4 regions of the Pseudomonas lini genome follow, and region 2 is predicted to be linked to each of the others. Evidence: predicted binding sites of a transcription regulator. Region 2 holds the regulator's gene; each other region holds the start of a gene.
What was found. The regulator sigma-54, encoded in region 2, starts transcription at its own class of promoters, with help from an activator protein. The targets are predictions, from matches to a motif close to ANTGGCATNNANNTTGCTNT.
Positions count from the first base shown of each region.

Region 1 (4,362 bases), 760 kb from region 2:
GTCAGCCACTTCTCGCCACGCACGGCGATAATGCCGTTGGGCAACACGTCGGCGACGGTCACGGTGATCGAGCCGGTCAGGCTGTTGCTCTGGCCGGACTTGCTGTCGCCCTTGGTCGCACGGTCGGCGCTATAGCCAGCGTTCAGACTCAGGTCGTTGCTACCGATCGGGTTATTGGTGGTCAGGCTGGAGCCGAACAACGAGGTCAGGCCAACACTGGTTTCACTGTTCTTGTCGATTTGCGAGTTGGCGTTTTTGCTCGCCTGGGTGCGCTCGTTCAGGGTGATGGTGATGATGTCACCGACCCGGAACGCCTTGCGGTCGCTGTACAGGTTCTGTTCGAAACCGGCCTGGTAGATCGAGCCGTTATTGGCGGCAGCCGGCAGCGGCGTGCGCGGCAACACCGGGGCGTAGTAAGGGTCATTGGGCTTGGGCGGCGGGGCGACGCAGCCCGCGAGCACGACGACCCCACTCAGTGCCAGAACAGATACAAAGCGATTCATGACCCTACCTCACGGTGTTGCAGGCGACCTCATGGCCGCCTCATAGACTTGATTACAGATTCTGCGTTACGAACGAGAGCATCTGGTCGGCGGTGGAGATCACCTTGGAGTTCATCTCGTAGGCGCGCTGAGTGGTGATCATGTTGACCATCTCTTCAACGGTGCTGACGTTGGACGTTTCCAGGGTGTTCTGCAGCGTGGTGCCGAAACCGGCGAGGCCCGGGGTGCCGACTTGCGGCGCGCCACTGGCAGCGGTTTCCAGGAACAGGTTGTTACCCACCGCTTGCAGACCGGCCGGGTTGATGAAGTCGGCGGTTTGCAGGTTGCCGATCACTTGGGAGGCCGGGTTGCCGGCAACGGTGATGGACACGGTGCCGTCACGGCCGACAGTGAAGGTCTGGGCATCGTTCGGAATGACAATCGCCGGCTCCAGGGCGAAGCCGCTGGCGTTGACGATCTGGCCGTTGGAATCCAGGTGGAACGTACCGTCACGGGTGTAGGACGTGGTGCCGTCCGGCTGCAGAATCTGAAAGAAACCGCGACCGTCGATGGCCATGTCCAACGGCTGCTCGGTGGTTTGCAGGCTACCGGCGGTGAAGTTTTTCTGGGTGCCGACGATGCGCACACCGGTACCCACTTGCAGACCCGACGGCAATTCGCTGTCCTGGGTCGACTGGGCGCCTGGCTGACGCTTGATCTGATACAGCAAGTCCTGGAACTCGGCGCGATCACGTTTGAAACCCGTGGTCGATACGTTCGCCAGGTTGTTGGAAATGGTGGTGAGGTTGGTGTCCTGGGCGGACAGACCTGTTTTGGCAACCCATAGAGCCGGAAGCATTCGATTCTCCTCGTGCGCCTGTTTTACGGCGCGACGTTCTGATAATTAGCTGATCTGCAAGACCCGAGCCATGGCCTGGTCATCGTCTTTGGCGGTGTTCATCATCTTGATGTGCAGCTCGAACTGCTTGGCCAGCGCCAGCACCGAGGTCATTTCTTCCACGGCATTGACGTTGCTCGACTCAAGAAACCCGGACACCAGCTTGACGTTGGCATCGGCCTGCGCCGGCTTGCCGTCCTTGGTGTGGATCGAACCGTCCAGGCCTTTGGTCATGTTCTTGAAGTCCGGGTTGACCAGTTTGATGCGATCGACTTCCGCCATCACGCGAGGGCCTTCGCCCATTGCACGGATGCTGATGGTGCCGTCTTCGCCGACTTCGATTTGCTGCTCGGGCGGCACGGCAATCGGCCCGCCATTGCCTACCACCGGCATACCGTTGCCGGCCCGCAGCACGCCCAGCGCGTCAACGTTGAGGCTGCCAGTGCGCACGTAGCTTTCACCGCCATCGGGGTTCTGCACGGCGATCCAGCCATTGCCTTGCACCGCGACATCGAGGTCGCGACCGGTTTCCACCAGCGAGCCCGCAGAGAAGTCGGTGGCCGGACGTTCGCTCAGGGCAAACGCACGCGCCGGAAAGCTGTCACCAAACACCGGCATCGAACGGGCCTGTTCCAGGTCCTTCTGAAAACCGTTGGTAGAGATGTTCGCCAGGTTGTTGGCATGAGCCTTCTGCGCCAGTGCATTCTGGCTGGCGCCGGTCATTGCCACATAAAGGTACTTGTCCACACTCTTTCCTCTGCATGCCGGACGTTTGCCGCCCACCGCTGTACTGCTGAGCCATAAGCAATTTGCAGACCAACTTTTTTCTGGCGGCACAGGGCCCGGCAAACAAAGGACTTGAGGGATTCAGAGAGGATTGGGGGAATGTGTCAAAGACGAAAAACCGGCGCGATCATGCCGTTTGGCGGCAACACAGAGAACGCCGAGGCCGAATCGGCTACCAGCCTTTGACCCCGCTCATGTCGGGTAACTTGTGAGCAATGCCCTTATGACAGTCGATACAGGTGGCTTGACCCGAGGCCAGTGACGTGGAATGCATATTGGCGGCGCGTTTGCCCTGACGGGTGAAATCCATGAATTCGAAGTTATGGCAATTGCGGCACTCTCGGGAGTCGTTTGCCTTGAGCCGTCCCCACTCGTGCTCGGCCAGCTCACGCCGCATACCGACAAACTTTTCGCGGCTATCAATCGTTCCGAACACCTTTCCCCACACCTCTTTGGAAGCCTGCATCTTGCGGGCAATCTTATGGGTCCACTCATGGGGGACGTGACAGTCCGGACAGGTAGCTCGTACGCCAGAGCGATTGGTGTAGTGAATGGTTTCCTGCAGTTCGACAAAAACGTTGTCGCGCATTTCATGGCAGGAAATGCAGAACTTCTCGGTATTGGTCGCTTCCAGCGCGGTGTTGAAACCACCCCAGAAAATCACCCCGGCAACAAACCCACCGAGCGTCAGAAAACCCAGGCTGTAATGCACACTGGGTCGACGCAGAATCCCCCAATAGTCTTTGAGCAGGACAAGCAAGGATTTCATGGCCTCTCCTCAAGGTTTCTGTTGGCCGTTGATTTCGTCTTGCAGCACCTGGTCAATGTTCTTGAAGCTATTGCCCACCAGTGGCTTAACGTCTTTCTGTGGCACGTGACACTGATTGCAGAAATACCGACGTGGCGAAACGGCTGCCAGCGCCTGACCATCACGGTCCATGTAGTGGGTGATACTGATCATCGGCGCCTGAGTACGTGCGCTGTTGGCGCGGCTGTGACAGGACAGACACTTGTTACTGTTCTTGTCGATGTGATACCCCCGAATACTGTGCGGGATAGTGGGCGGCTGTTCGGGATAATTGCGCTCGCGCTTGAGGTCCTTGTTCTCGTCATCAACAATCGGCGGTGCCGGCAACTCCTGGGTCAAGGTCCCTCCGGCTCGCCGGCCATCCGGTGCAGGAGCATTCAGCGGGTAAGCGGGCTCCGTCGCAAATGCCGCGGGCATCCAAACCAACAGAGCGGCAAGCAAGGACAGCGAACGACTCTTCATCTGAGCTCTCCTTATGCCGTCTTGATCAACTCAATCCTGATCGCACATTTTTTGTAATCAGTTTGTTTGGAGATGGGGTCCGTCGCATCAAGCGTGACCTTGTTGATCAGCTTGTTGGCATCGAAGAACGGTACAAAGACCAAGCCCTGTGGTGGTTTGTTGCGCCCTCGGGTTTCGATGCGCGCACGCATCTCACCGCGTCGACTGATCAGCTTCACTTCACTGCCTCGACGGGCATTCAAGGCTTGGGCATCGGCCGGGTGCATGTAGACCAACGCGTCGGGAACCGCCTTATAAAGTTCCTCGACCCGCTGAGTCATAGTCCCGGTGTGCCAATGCTCAAGTACCCGGCCGGTACTCAACCAGAATGGAAAGTCCGCGTCGGGGGATTCCGCAGGTGGCTCGTAGGGGAGCGCGAAGATGATCGCCTTCTTGTCGGGATAGCCGTAAAACTGCACACCACTCCCCTTCTCCACATAGGGGTCATACCCTTCCCGGAAACGCCAACGTGTTTCCTTGCCCTCGACGACGGGCCATCGCAACCCGCGCTCGGTGTGGTAGCGATCAAACGGGGCCAGGTCATGACCGTGCCCACGGCCGAATTGGGCATACTCTTCGAACAACCCTTTTTGCAGGTAAAAACCAAACTCCCGGGCCTCGTCGTTTTGATAGCCCGCCTCCATCTGATCAAGCGGGAATTGATCGACCTGACCGTTCTTGAACAACACCTCATACAGGGTTTTACCCTTGTACTGCGGTGAGGCGGACAACAATTCCTCGGACCAGACCTCGTCCGTTTTAAAGCGCTTGGAAAACTCGACCAGTTGCCAGAGATCAGATTTGGCGTCACCCGGCGCCGAGACCAATTGATGCCAGAACTGCGTACGACGTTCGGCATTGCCGTAAGCACCTTCTTTCTCGACCCA
Region 1 is NZ_OZ061318.1:5,009,586-5,013,947, reverse strand. Features, by position in the region: gene flgH (flagellar basal body L-ring protein FlgH) at 1-503, opposite strand, end outside; gene flgG (flagellar basal-body rod protein FlgG) at 556-1,341, opposite strand; gene AB3226_RS22685 (flagellar basal body rod protein FlgF) at 1,387-2,127, opposite strand; gene AB3226_RS22680 (cytochrome c3 family protein) at 2,339-2,935, opposite strand; gene AB3226_RS22675 (nitrate reductase cytochrome c-type subunit) at 2,945-3,436, opposite strand; gene napA (nitrate reductase catalytic subunit NapA) at 3,448-4,362, opposite strand, start outside.
Region 1: a site for sigma-54 is predicted at 2,182-2,201, ahead of AB3226_RS22685 (flagellar basal body rod protein FlgF). Genes of this name have one in related genera too.

Region 2 (4,362 bases):
CCGTTGTCCTCGAGCACATCGAGGGCGGTACTTTTACCTGAGCCGGAGCGGCCGCTGACGATGATCAGGCGCATGATTAGTGACCGGTTTGCTCGTCCAGGACAACCTGATACAAGGCTTCGTTGCTCGGGGCGCTGCGCAGCTTTTCACGCACTTCCTTGCGATCAAGCATGCTGGCAATCTGGCGCAGCAGTTCCAGGTGCGCATCGGTGGCGGCTTCCGGGACCAGCAGGACAAACAGCAGGTCAACCGGGGCGCCATCAATGGCGTCGAAATCGATAGGGGCTTCCAGGTGCAGCAGCGCACTGATTGGCGAGGTGCAGCCTTTAAGCCGGCAGTGGGGGATGGCGATGCCGTTGCCGAAACCGGTAGAGCCGAGTTTCTCACGGGCAATCAGGGCCTCGAAGACGTCCTGCATTTCCAGATCCGGTACTTCGCGGTGGATAAGGTTGGCAATTTGCTCGAGGGCTTTCTTTTTACTGCCACCCGGCGCGTTCACTTGGGAACGGCCGGGGGTCAGGATGGTTTCTAGTCGGATCATGGATTGGGAGTGTTAACGACCGGTCGCGCCCTGGAGGAGGCTCTGGGTCTTTTCCTTATGCTTTTTAAGTTGGCGATCCAGCTTGTCGGTCAGCAGGTCGATGGCGGCATACATGTCCGTATGCTCGGCATTGGCGACCACCTCTCCGCCGGGAATATGCAGCGTGGCTTCGATCTTCTGCAGCAGTTTTTCGACGTTCATCGTGACTTGAACATTGGTGATCTTGTCGAAATGCCTCTCTAATCGGTCGAGTTTTTCGCCGATGTAGGTGCGCAGGGGTTCGGTCACTTCCAGTTGGTGTCCACTGATGTTGACTTGCATACAGCTTCTCCTTCGTTGCCAGTGCATAAAGCGGCAGGCAGAAATGCCTGCCACTGGAACGCTGTGGCGAGCCCGGCGGCTACATCAACCGCTTCCGTTCGCTGGAAGGCGCGATCCCCAGGGATTCGCGGTACTTGGCGACGGTGCGACGGGCTACCTGAATGCCTTGTGCCTCCAGTAAACCAGCGATCTTGCTGTCACTCAACGGCTTTTTCTGATTTTCCGCGGCAACCAGTTTTTTGATGATCGCGCGGATCGCCGTGGACGAGCATTCACCGCCTTCGGAGGTACTGACGTGGCTGGAAAAAAAGTATTTCAGTTCATAGATGCCCCGTGGGGTATGCATGAATTTTTGCGTGGTCACCCGTGAAATCGTCGATTCATGCATGCCCACCGCTTCGGCGATGTCATGCAGCACCAACGGCTTCATGGCTTCGTCACCGTATTCAAGAAAGCCGCGTTGATGCTCGACGATCTGGGTGGCGACTTTCATCAGGGTTTCATTGCGGCTTTGCAGGCTCTTGATGAACCAACGAGCCTCCTGCAGCTGATTACGCATGAAGGTGTTATCAGCGCTGGTATCGGCGCGGCGCACGAAACCGGCGTACTGGGCGTTGACACGCAGGCGTGGCACCGATTCCTGATTCAGCTCCACCAGCCAGCGCTCGTTGTCCTTGCGCACAATCACGTCGGGAACGACGTATTCGGCTTCGGCGGACTCGATTTGTGAACCCGGGCGCGGGTTGAGGCTCTGGACCAGTTCGATGACCTGACGCAGTTCATCTTCCTTGAGCTTCATGCGACGCATCAGCTGGCTGTAGTCGCGGCTGCCGAGCAGGTCGATGTAGTCGGTGACCAGGCGCTTGGCCTCGGCCAGCCAAGGGGTCTTGGCTGGCAGTTGACGCAGTTGCAGCAGCAGGCACTCACCGAGGTTGCGGGCGCCGATGCCAGCGGGTTCGAATTGCTGGATGCGGTGCAGGACGGCTTCGATTTCGTCCAGTTCGATGTCCAGTTCCGGGTCGAAAGCTTCGAGGATTTCCTCGAGGGTTTCGTCCAGGTAGCCCTGATTGTTGATGCAGTCGATCAGGGTCACGGCGATCAGGCGATCGGTGTCGGACATAGGTGCCAGGTTCAGTTGCCAGAGCAAATGGCTTTGCAGGCTTTCACCGACCGATGTGCGGGTGGTGAAATCCCACTCGTCGTCATCGTTGCTCGGCAGGCTGCTGGCGCTGGTCTGGTAGACGTCTTCCCAGGCCGTGTCGACGGGCAATTCGTTGGGGATGCGCTCGTTCCAGTCGCCTTCCTCAAGGTTATCCACCGTTGGGGCGGTTTCCTGGTAAGAGGGTTCCTGAATGTCGGCGTTGGGTTTTTGTTCGGCGCTATCGGCCAAGGGGTCAGCGTTATCGAAGTCGTCGCCTTCTTCCTGGCGTTCGAGCATCGGATTGGACTCCAGGGCCTCCTGGATTTCCTGTTGCAGGTCCAGGGTCGACAATTGGAGCAGGCGGATGGCCTGTTGCAGCTGCGGTGTCATCGTCAGCTGCTGGCCCATTCTCAAGACTAGCGATGGTTTCATGGCAGGGGCTTAACACCTTATTCGCCGGCGCACATGCGCCATCCACTACAGAGCGCCGAAGCGCCAAACATAAGCAAATTATATGCCCGAAACTGAAGTGTTTGCCTAGAGCGCTGTAACAATAAAAACTTATTGATTTTTTATTGAAGCGAGCGCTCTCTCGGCGACTGGGGCACCTCAGTGCTTACAGGCGGAACTCATGGCCCAGATACACTTCCTTGACCAGTTCGTTGGCCAGGATGGTGGCGGAGTCACCTTCGGCGATCAACTGGCCGTCGTTGACGATGTAGGCCGTTTCGCAGATATCCAGGGTTTCGCGGACGTTGTGGTCCGTGATCAGCACACCAATGCCTTTGGCCTTGAGGTGGTGGATGATCTGCTTGATGTCGCCCACCGAAATCGGGTCTACGCCGGCGAAGGGTTCGTCGAGGAGGATGAATTTCGGGTTAGTAGCCAGGGCTCGGGCGATTTCCACACGGCGGCGTTCACCACCGGACAGGCTCATGCCGAGGTTGTCGCGGATGTGGTGGATGTGAAATTCCTGCAGCAGGCTTTCCAGCTCCTGGCGACGACCGGCCTTGTCGAGTTCCTTGCGGGTCTCGAGGATGGCCATGATGTTGTCGGCCACCGACAGTTTGCGGAAGATCGATGCTTCTTGCGGAAGATAGCCGATACCCGCCTTCGCGCGACCGTGCATTGGCTGGTGGCTGACGTCCAGGTCATCGATCAGGACGCGGCCCTGATCGGCCTGCACCAAGCCGACAATCATGTAGAAGCAAGTGGTTTTACCGGCACCGTTAGGACCAAGCAGGCCGACGATCTGACCGCTGTCGATGGACAGGCTGACGTCGCGCACGACCTGACGGCTCTTGTAGCTCTTGGCCAGATGCTGAGCTTTCAGAGTTGCCATTACTGGGCCTTTTGCTCGTCGGTTTTCTTCTTCGGCTGGATCACCATGTCGATGCGAGGACGTGCCTCAGTGACCTTGTTACCCGTGGCGCGACCGGCGCTCGCAAGCTTTTTGACCGTGTCGTAGACAATTTTCTCGCCTTGGGTGACGTTGTTGTCTTTATCGATGACTTTAGCGCGATCGATCAGCACGACGCGGTTTTGCGAGGCGTGGTACTGAATAGTTACGCCGTAGCCCTGAACCGGCTTGGTATCGCCCGCCGTTTGCAGTTGCTCGAAGTAGGCGAGGTTGCCCACCGAAGTCACCACGTCGATATCGCCGGCCGGGGTGCGAGTGATGGTTACGGTGTTGCCCTTAACGATCATCGAACCCTGAGTGATGATCACGTCGCCTTTATAGGTGGCAACGCCATTCTTGTCGTCCAGTTGGGCATCGTCGGCCTGAATGCGGATAGGCTGCTCTTGATCGTTCGGCAGAGCCCAGGCGCTCACGCTTCCCAGTGCTGCGCCCAGACTGAGCAAAATAGGGAGAGTTTTAACGAGCCTCATACTGTCCTCTTACGTTCGATAGCAGGTGTATCCTGCTTTCTTTCAAGTACGCTTTCATTCCGTTGCCTGTCGATACACCGCCAGCGCCGTCGATTCTAACGGGTTGATCGGTCTGCGCATATTGCTGCTGCGGGAACACTGTCATACGGGTGGTGGTAATCAGGGTTTTGCGGTTTTTTTCGTCGAAACGGGTGATACGTACCGAATCAATCAGCTCGACCTGAGTGCCGTCCGGATTGACTTCACCCTTCTCGCTCTGGACATGCCACGGGAACTCGGTGCCGCGGAACATGTTCAGGTCAGGATTGGTCAGCAACGTCACTTCGGTCGCTTTCAGGTGTTCGACCTTGTCCGACGTCATCTCGTATTGCAGTTTGCCGTCGGGCAGGTACTGCACGCTATGGGCATTGACGGCGTAATAGTCGATCGCGCTTTCATCGACCTTCGCCACCGGCTTGTCGAGGAAGCG
Region 2 is NZ_OZ061318.1:4,248,403-4,252,764, forward strand. Features, by position in the region: gene rapZ (RNase adapter RapZ) at 1-74, opposite strand, end outside; gene ptsN (PTS IIA-like nitrogen regulatory protein PtsN) at 77-541, opposite strand; gene raiA (ribosome hibernation-promoting factor, HPF/YfiA family) at 554-862, opposite strand; gene AB3226_RS19100 (RNA polymerase factor sigma-54) at 942-2,435, opposite strand; gene lptB (LPS export ABC transporter ATP-binding protein) at 2,620-3,345, opposite strand; gene lptA (lipopolysaccharide transport periplasmic protein LptA) at 3,345-3,893, opposite strand; gene lptC (LPS export ABC transporter periplasmic protein LptC) at 3,880-4,362, opposite strand, start outside.

Region 3 (4,362 bases), 810 kb from region 2:
GCCACGGTGCTGGAGCAACGCGATTTGATCGCCAGGCACCACGATTACCTGCTCAACGAACAACGGGTGGCCAAAGCGGTGTTCGACAAGGTCGCCCATTCCGGTTGCCTGAATGCACCGAACATCCGTTACCTGCAATCGCCCTATGCGCTGTTCAACGGCGATCTGTTGCTGGCCGCGTTCACCCCGGCTGGTGACATGCACGTGTTGCTCGGTGATTTCACCGGTCATGGTTTGCCGGCCGCTGTCGGCGCCATGCCCCTGGCTGAAGTCTTCTACGGCATGACCGCAAAGGGCTACGGCTTGTCCGAAACCCTGCGCGAGATGAACGCCAAGCTCAAACGTATTCTGCCGGTGGACATGTTCTGCTGTGCGACCCTGCTGTGCCTGAGTTTTCAACGGGGATCGGTGGAGGTCTGGAACGGCGGGATGCCGGACGGTTACTTGCACAGCACCGCCAGCGGCGAACGTATCGCTCTGACGGCGCGGCACTTGCCGCTGGGCGTGCTGAGCCCGCAAACCTTCGATGACCGCACCGAGGTGTTCCCGATGGGCGTCGGGGATCGGGTCTTTCTGTTGTCCGACGGGGTGATCGATACCTGCGATGCCAATGAACAATTGTTTGGCGTAGAGCGATTGGAGCAGGTGTTTGCAGCCAATCGTCAGCCTGATGCGCTGTTCGAAGAAATCGAACAGGCCCTGCGGGATTTTCGCGGCGAGGCCCGCGATGACGTGAGCATGGTCGAGGTCAGTCTGCTGGAGGCTGCGCAACTGAGTCCGCCAGCGCCGGTGTACTCCGACAGCGGCCAGTCCAGTCCGCTGGACTGGTCGGTGAGTTTCGAATTCCGCGCCGCCACTCTCAAACGCTTCAATCCGCTGCCGTACTTGTTGCAATTGCTGCTTGAGGTGCATGGCCTGCGGACTCAGAGTGGCGCACTCTACAGTGTGCTGGCAGAGCTTTATTCCAATGCCCTGGAACATGGCGTGCTGGGCCTGGATTCGAGTCTGAAACGAGATGCTTCAGGTTTTGCGCGTTATTATCAGCAGCGCAATGCGCGTCTGGACGAATTGCAGGACGGCTACGTACGGGTGCATTTGCAGGTGGCACCAAAAGGCGAGGGCGGTTGCCTGATGGTCCGGGTCGAAGACAGTGGCAAGGGTTTCGATGTGGCGCGGGTGATGGAGCGTCCTGTCGATGATGTCCGTCTGTCGGGACGTGGCGTCAGTTTGATCCGCCAGTTGAGCCATCATGCGCGCTGGACCGATAATGGTCGCAGTGCTCACGTGGAGTTCTTCTGGGAGGCTCTGGCCTGATCCCGGGCATTCTTGATCAAGGAGCGAACAAGTGGCTGACACACATCTGGACCGTGACGTGCTGAGCGCGTTGCAGGAAGTTATGGAAGACGGGTATCCAGAATTGCTTGATACCTTTCTCGCCGATTCCGAGGAGCGTTTGAGTGTGCTACGTAAAGTTGACGATGCCGATCAGCTGGGCGCCGCTGCGCACAGCTTCAAAGGCAGCAGCAGCAATATGGGCGCTACCCGGCTGGCCGAGCTGTGCCATGAGCTGGAGCAGCGAGCCAAGCAAAAAAGCCTCGAAGGTATTGCAGCGCTGGTCGGAGAAATTGACGGTGAATTCGCCATTGTCCGACCTCTCTACGAAGCGGAGCGCCAGCGCTCCCTTGCTGAATAAGGCAGCCGTCCGGCTCTTTTAGCAGTCGGCGAAAAAAGCTGGCTCGACCCTTGCAGTCAACTTGCTCAACTGTACCTACGATCCCAGTGCAGCGGAGACCGTTATGCCCGTTACTCCCAATATTCTGCTTCAGGCCGCCGCTACGGCCAAGACTCAAGCCGCGACCGCCAATGCGCCGGCGCTGGCGGCTGAGCCCGGGGACAAGGCGTCCAGCTTCGCTCAGGTCTATGCTAATCAAGCCCAGAACAAGCCCTCGGCCGTGGCGGATGGATCGGCTAAACCCGCACGCGACAAAGTCTCGGACAGCGTCGGCAAGAAAGACGTGAGCAACGACAAGTCTGCCGCCCCGGAACCGACAGTTGCCGATAGCGGCAATTCCTTGCCCGCCGATAAGCCGGCGCAGGCTGACGACAGTACGGCCAGCGATGACGCGCCGGATACGGCCGAGACATCGACGCCGGTAGTCGATACCGCGCCTGTCGATCCAGCCCTCGATCCGGCGTTGATGCAAGTGGTGCAGCCGGTGCTGCCAGCCCCCGTGTCGGAAACTCCACCGGTTGTTGCCACTGTGCAGTCAGCCGTTGAAGCACCCGTCGCAGCTGCTGTTGCCGCGACAGCGACGCAGACCGTTGCGGCCATCGATCCAGATTTCGATCCCGAAGCCGATCCTCTCGATGCGCTGCCAGCCGTGCGCATGGCCATGGAGCAGGGTGGGCACGTTTCGGCCACCAGCCAGGCCCAGCAAAAAGCGGCGCCGGCCCCGGCTCAAGTCGACGGTGAGCCGACTTCGGCACAAAACTTTGCCACGGGCATGGCGAGCATGCTTGATGTGCAGGCCGATCAGGACAGCACCAGCCAGGGCGGCGAGAAGGCTTTCAGTGGCCTGATCGATGACGGCCTCAAGGATCTCAAGTCCGCCAGCAGCGATACCCGTGTCGATGATTTCGCCAACCGTCTGGCGGCACTGACCCAGGCGGCAACGCCGAAGACAGCCAATGCATTGCCGGTGAACCAGCCAATCGCCATGCATCAGAGCGGTTGGACCGAAGAGGTGGTCAATCGGGTCATGTACCTGTCCAGCGCCAATCTCAAGGCGGCCGACATCCAGTTGCAACCGGCCGAGCTGGGGCGCCTGGATATTCGGGTGAACATGGTTCCGGATCAGCAGACCCAGGTGACTTTCATGAGCGCCCACCCAAGCGTTCGCGAAGCGCTCGACGGGCAAATGCATCGCCTGCGTGACATGTTCGCGCAGCAAGGCATGGGTCAGGTCGACGTCAACGTTTCCGATCAGTCTCGTGGCTGGCAGGGTCAGGGTCAGGGTCAGGAGCAGGCTCAACAGGGGCAGGGTGGACGTACCAACGCTGGTGGCGGTCGTCTCGATTCTGTCGATGAAGAACTGCCTGCGACTGTTGCTGAAGTAGCTGCCAACACCACCAGCGTGATTGGCACCAGCGCCGTCGACTACTACGCCTGATCGAACTCACATAAATCCTGTGGGAGCGGGCTTGCCCGCGATGGCGGCATAACAGTCGATGAATATATTGACTGTCATGCCCTCATCGCGGGCAAGCCCGCTCCCACAGTGTTTTTATGGTGTTCGGCAGATTGCTGTAGCTCCCTTACCCCTCTCCCTACCGACACTTCTGGCATAACACTTGCTCTTGCCTTGCCGTGCGACTGTGAAAACCCGAATAGTGACGGATTATTGGCATGGCTAAGAGCGACGCAGCACCAGTGAAAGACCCCGCAACCAAAGGCAAAATCAAGCTGATCATTGTGATCGTCGTGGCCCTGATGCTGGCGATCGGCTTGTCCGTGGGGGCGACCTGGTTCTTCATGCACAGCGCCCAGAGCAAGCCTGCCCCCGCCGCTGAAACCGCTGTGGTCGGCAAGCAGCCGGCGATCTTCGAACCCATGGCTCCGGCCTTCGTGGCCAACTACACCCAGAACGGCCGCCAACGCTACATGCAGGTGAGCATCACCATGCTGGGCCGCAATCAGGCCGATCTGGAAGCGCTCAAAGTCCACATGCCGGTGATCCGCAATAACCTGGTCATGCTGTTTTCCGGTCAGGATTTCGCCACGCTGGCGACCCCGGTTGGCCAGGAGATGTTGCGTCAGAAGGCCACGGCCAGCGTCCAGGAAGTGGCGCAGAAAGAGCTTGGCAAAGTGGTGATCGAACAGTTGCTTTTCACTAATTTCGTACTGCAGTAGGAACACGACATGGCCGTGCAGGACCTGCTGTCCCAGGATGAGATCGATGCGCTGTTGCATGGCGTCGACGATGGTCTGGTGCAGACCGATAACGCTGCCGAAGCCGGCAGTGTCAAAAGCTACGACCTGACCAGCCAGGATCGCATCGTCCGTGGACGCATGCCGACCCTGGAAATGATCAACGAGCGTTTCGCCCGCTACACCCGCATCAGCATGTTCAACATGCTGCGCCGCTCGGCGGACGTTGCCGTCGGTGGCGTGCAGGTGATGAAGTTTGGCGAATACGTGCACTCGCTGTACGTTCCGACCAGTCTCAACCTGGTCAAGCTCAAACCGCTGCGCGGCACTGCGCTGTTCATCCTCGACGCCAAACTGGTGTTCAAACTGGTGGACAACTTCTTCGGCGGCGATGGCCGTCACGCGAAGATCGAAGGGCGTGAATTCACCCCCAC
Region 3 is NZ_OZ061318.1:5,060,290-5,064,651, forward strand. Features, by position in the region: gene AB3226_RS22885 (SpoIIE family protein phosphatase) at 1-1,314, shown strand, start outside; gene AB3226_RS22890 (Hpt domain-containing protein) at 1,346-1,693, shown strand; gene AB3226_RS22895 (flagellar hook-length control protein FliK) at 1,797-3,170, shown strand; gene fliL (flagellar basal body-associated protein FliL) at 3,407-3,910, shown strand; gene fliM (flagellar motor switch protein FliM) at 3,920-4,362, shown strand, end outside.
Region 3: a site for sigma-54 is predicted at 1,742-1,761, ahead of AB3226_RS22895 (flagellar hook-length control protein FliK). Genes of this name have one in related genera too.

Region 4 (4,362 bases), 630 kb from region 2:
TGTTCGACGGCTTCGTTGCTCAATTTATAGGTCGGTGCCAGGGCGACGGCGCCGGCAATGACTTCGCGCTCGCGCTGCCGGTCCTCGACCGGTTTGCCGCTGTCCCATTTGCTCAGCGCGACCTGATCGGCAATTGCCAGGCGTTCTTCGATGGTGCCAAGCAGCGGGGCGAGGGCAGCAGGTGCCGGGCTGGCAAAAGCGTTGTTGGCCAGCAGGGCGGTGAACAGGGCAAGGCATGGGCGTAGGCGCATGAGGCATCTCGGCTTTATCGGATGAAGGCCATGATGCACGCAACCGGGCGTCCGATGACAGGCGGTCGCCCATAAAAAAGGCCTCCCGAAGGAGGCCTCTCTTTTGTCACGCCGCGTAGCGCGGCGCTACCGGATCAGCAGCTGTAGTACAGCTCATATTCCAGTGGGTGTACGAAGGTACGAACCTTGATTTCTTCTTCGCTTTTCAGAGCGATGTAAGCGTCGATGAAATCGTCGCTGAAAACGCCGCCTTTGGTCAGGAACGCACGACCTTTGTCCAGCTCTTCCAGGGCTTCTTTCAGGCTGCCGCAAACTTGTGGGATCTCTTTCGCCTCTTCAGGCGGCAGGTCGTACAGGTTTTTGTCAGCTGCGTCGCCTGGGTGGATCTTGTTCTGGATGCCGTCCAGGCCAGCCATCAACAGTGCAGCGAAGCCCAGGTACGGGTTAGCTGCTGGATCCGGGAAGCGAGCTTCGATACGGCGAGCACGAGGGCTGGACACGTAAGGAATACGGATCGAAGCCGAACGGTTACGAGCCGAGTAAGCCAGCATCACTGGAGCTTCGAAACCTGGGACCAGACGCTTGTAGGAGTTGGTCGACGGGTTGGTGAAGCCGTTCAGAGCCTTACCGTGCTTGATGATGCCGCCGATGAAGTACAGAGCGGTATCGGACAGGCCGGCATAGCCTTCGCCAGCGAAGGTGTTCTTGCCATCTTTAGCGATGGACAGGTGAACGTGCATACCCGAACCGTTGTCGCCGTACAGAGGCTTAGGCATGAAGGTCGCGGTGCGGCCGTATGCGTCAGCAACGTTGTGTACGCAGTACTTCAGGGTTTGAACTTCGTCAGCCTTGGCAACCAGGGTGTTGAACTTCACGCCGATTTCGTTCTGACCGGCAGTCGCCACTTCGTGGTGGTGAACTTCGATGACCAGGCCCATTTCTTCCATGGCGTTGCACATGGAGGTACGGATTTCGTGGTCGTGGTCGAACGGCGGAACAGGGAAGTAGCCGCCTTTGACGCCTGGACGGTGGCCTTTGTTGCCGCCTTCCACGTCCTGGTCGGACATCCACGAACCTTGTTCGGAGAAGATTTTGAACATCGAACCTGAGATGTCGGACTTGAACTTCACTTCGTCGAAGATGAAGAATTCAGGCTCTGGACCCACGAATACGGTGTCGCCGATACCAGTCGACTTCAGGTATTCCTCGGCACGCTTGGCGATCGCACGTGGGTCACGGTCGTAGCCTTGCATGGTCGAAGGCTCGATCACGTCGCAAACCAGGATCAGGGTCGGCTCTTCGGTGAACGGGTCGAGAACGGCAGTGCTGTCGTCCGGCATCAGGATCATGTCGGAAGCTTCGATGCCTTTCCAGCCAGCGATGGAGGAACCGTCGAACATTTTGCCTTCTTCGAAGAAAGCTTCATCCAGCCCATCGCGAGCCGGCATGGTCACGTGGTGCTGAGTGCCTTTGGTGTCCGTGAAGCGCAGATCAATCCACTTGACGTCATGATCTTTGATGAGTTGAACCGACTTCGACATAGTGTCCTCCGGGTGGCTTCGGGCTTAGTAGTGGATGCCCTTAGAATGTGGGTGATGCCGGCGCGAATACTCTGCCATGGCAACCTGCCTCACAAGGGAGCAAATTGCATGCCAGTGCCCCACCATGGGTTTTTTGCCCCAATATCACGCTTATAAAGGTGCAATGCCTCGAAAAGCGCCAAACCTCGCCCTGTAATGTAGCGTTGAAATCCATAAATGACCCGTTTTGGTGCGTGCAAAACCTTCTGCACATTAACTGGTTAAACCTTGAGCAATTTCCGCTATAATCCGCGCCCCCCTTTTTCGGCTGGCCCAGCGCGCGCTGTTTTCATGAAACTAATCGTAAAAGTCTTTCCCGAGATCACCATCAAGAGCCGCCCGGTACGGATGCGTTTCATCCGCCAGTTGGCCAAAAACATCCGTACCGTGCTCCGCGATCTGGACCCGGCTGTGGTGGTGAACGGTGTGTGGGACAATCTCGAGCTGGAAACCCGCGTCAGCGAGCCGAAAGCCCTGAAGGAGATGACCGAGCGCCTGAGCTGCATGCCGGGCATCGCGCATTTCCTGCAGGTCGATGAATATCCGTTGGGCGACTTCGACGACATCGTCGCCAAGTGCAAGCAGCATTTCGGTGACGCCCTGGCCGGAAAGATCTTTTCGGTGCGCTGCAAGCGTGCCGGCAAGCACGAATTCAGCTCCATGGACGTCGAGAAATACGTCGGCAGCCAACTGCGTCGTCAGTGCGGCGCCGCCGGAATCTCGCTCAAAGAGCCTGAAATCGAAGTTCGCATCGAAATTCGCGACAAACGGTTGTTCGTGATCCACAGCCAGCACAACAGCATCGGCGGTTATCCGCTGGGTGCCCTGGAACAGACGCTTGTACTGATGTCCGGTGGCTTCGATTCCACCGTCGCCGCCTACCAGATCATGCGCCGCGGGCTGATGAGCCATTTCTGCTTCTTCAATCTGGGCGGACGTGCCCACGAACTGGGCGTCATGGAAGTCGCGCACTTCATCTGGAAGAAGTACGGCAGCTCCCAACGCGTGTTATTTGTCAGTGTGCCGTTCGAGGAAGTACTGGGAGAAATTCTCGGGAAAGTCGATAACAGTCATATGGGCGTAGTTTTGAAGCGTATGATGTTGCGCGCTGCTTCCCGTATTGCCGATCGGCTGGAGATCGAAGCGCTGGTCACCGGCGAAGCGATTTCCCAGGTGTCGAGCCAGACGTTGCCGAACCTGTCCGTGATCGACTGCGTGACCGACAAGCTGGTCTTGCGTCCACTGATTGCCAGTCACAAGCAGGACATCATCGACCTGGCCAACGAAATCGGTACTGCCGATTTCGCCAAGCACATGCCGGAATACTGCGGGGTCATCTCGGTGAACCCAAAGACCCACGCCAAGCGTCCACGCGTGGAGCATGAAGAGAAAGAATTCGACATGGCAGTACTTGAGCGTGCGCTCGAGAACGCCAAACTGGTGCCGATCGATCGCGTAATCGACGAATTGGGCCAGGATTTGCAGATCGAAGAAGTCAGCGAAGCACTGGCGGGCCAGATCATCATCGACATCCGTCACCCGGATGCCGCTGAAGACGAGCCGCTGGAACTTGCTGGCATTGAGGTGCAGACGATGCCGTTTTATGCATTGAACGCTCGTTTCAAGGAACTGGACCCTACTCGCCAGTACCTGTTGTATTGCGACAAAGGCGTGATGAGTCGCCTGCATGCCCACCATTTGCTCAGTGAGGGGCATGCCAATGTGCGCGTTTATCGACCGAGCTAAGTGCCCGGGGCTGTTTGCCTGTGGCCTGCGTCACCGGCCCCCCGACGCCGCCGTCAAGCTGTAACGGCTTTGCCGGACTCTACTGTAAATCGCTGCCAAGACTTGTCAGCACACCGAATCCTCTGATCGAGATACACAAGTGATCGAAAATCTACGCAACATCGCCATCATTGCTCACGTTGACCATGGTAAAACCACCCTGGTAGACAAACTCTTGCGTCAATCCGGCACCCTGGAGCGCAACGAGCTCAACGACGAGCGCGTGATGGACTCCAACGACCAGGAGAAAGAGCGCGGTATTACCATTCTGGCGAAAAACACCGCCATCAACTGGAACGGCTACCACATCAACATCGTGGACACCCCGGGCCACGCCGACTTCGGCGGCGAAGTTGAACGCGTAATGTCGATGGTTGACTCCGTTCTGCTGCTGGTTGACGCTCAAGACGGCCCTATGCCGCAAACCCGTTTCGTGACCAAGAAGGCTTTCGAAGCCGGCCTGCGTCCAATCGTGGTCATCAACAAGGTTGACCGTCCAGGCGCGCGTCCGGACTGGGTTCTGGACCAGATCTTCGACCTGTTCGACAACCTCGGTGCTACCGAAGAACAGCTGGACTTCAAAGTCGTCTACGCCTCGGCCCTGAACGGCATTGCCGGTCTGGAACACACCGACATGGCTGAAGACATGACTCCGCTGTACCAGTCGATCGTCGACAACGTACCTGCGCCGAAAGTCGACCGTGACGGTCCGTTCCAGATGCAAATCTCCGCTCTGGACTACAACA
Region 4 is NZ_OZ061318.1:3,615,232-3,619,593, forward strand. Features, by position in the region: gene AB3226_RS16465 (chorismate mutase) at 1-251, opposite strand, end outside; gene glnA (glutamate--ammonia ligase) at 386-1,792, opposite strand; gene thiI (tRNA uracil 4-sulfurtransferase ThiI) at 2,123-3,577, shown strand; gene typA (translational GTPase TypA) at 3,717-4,362, shown strand, end outside.
Region 4: a site for sigma-54 is predicted at 1,889-1,908, ahead of glnA (glutamate--ammonia ligase). Genes of this name have one in related genera too.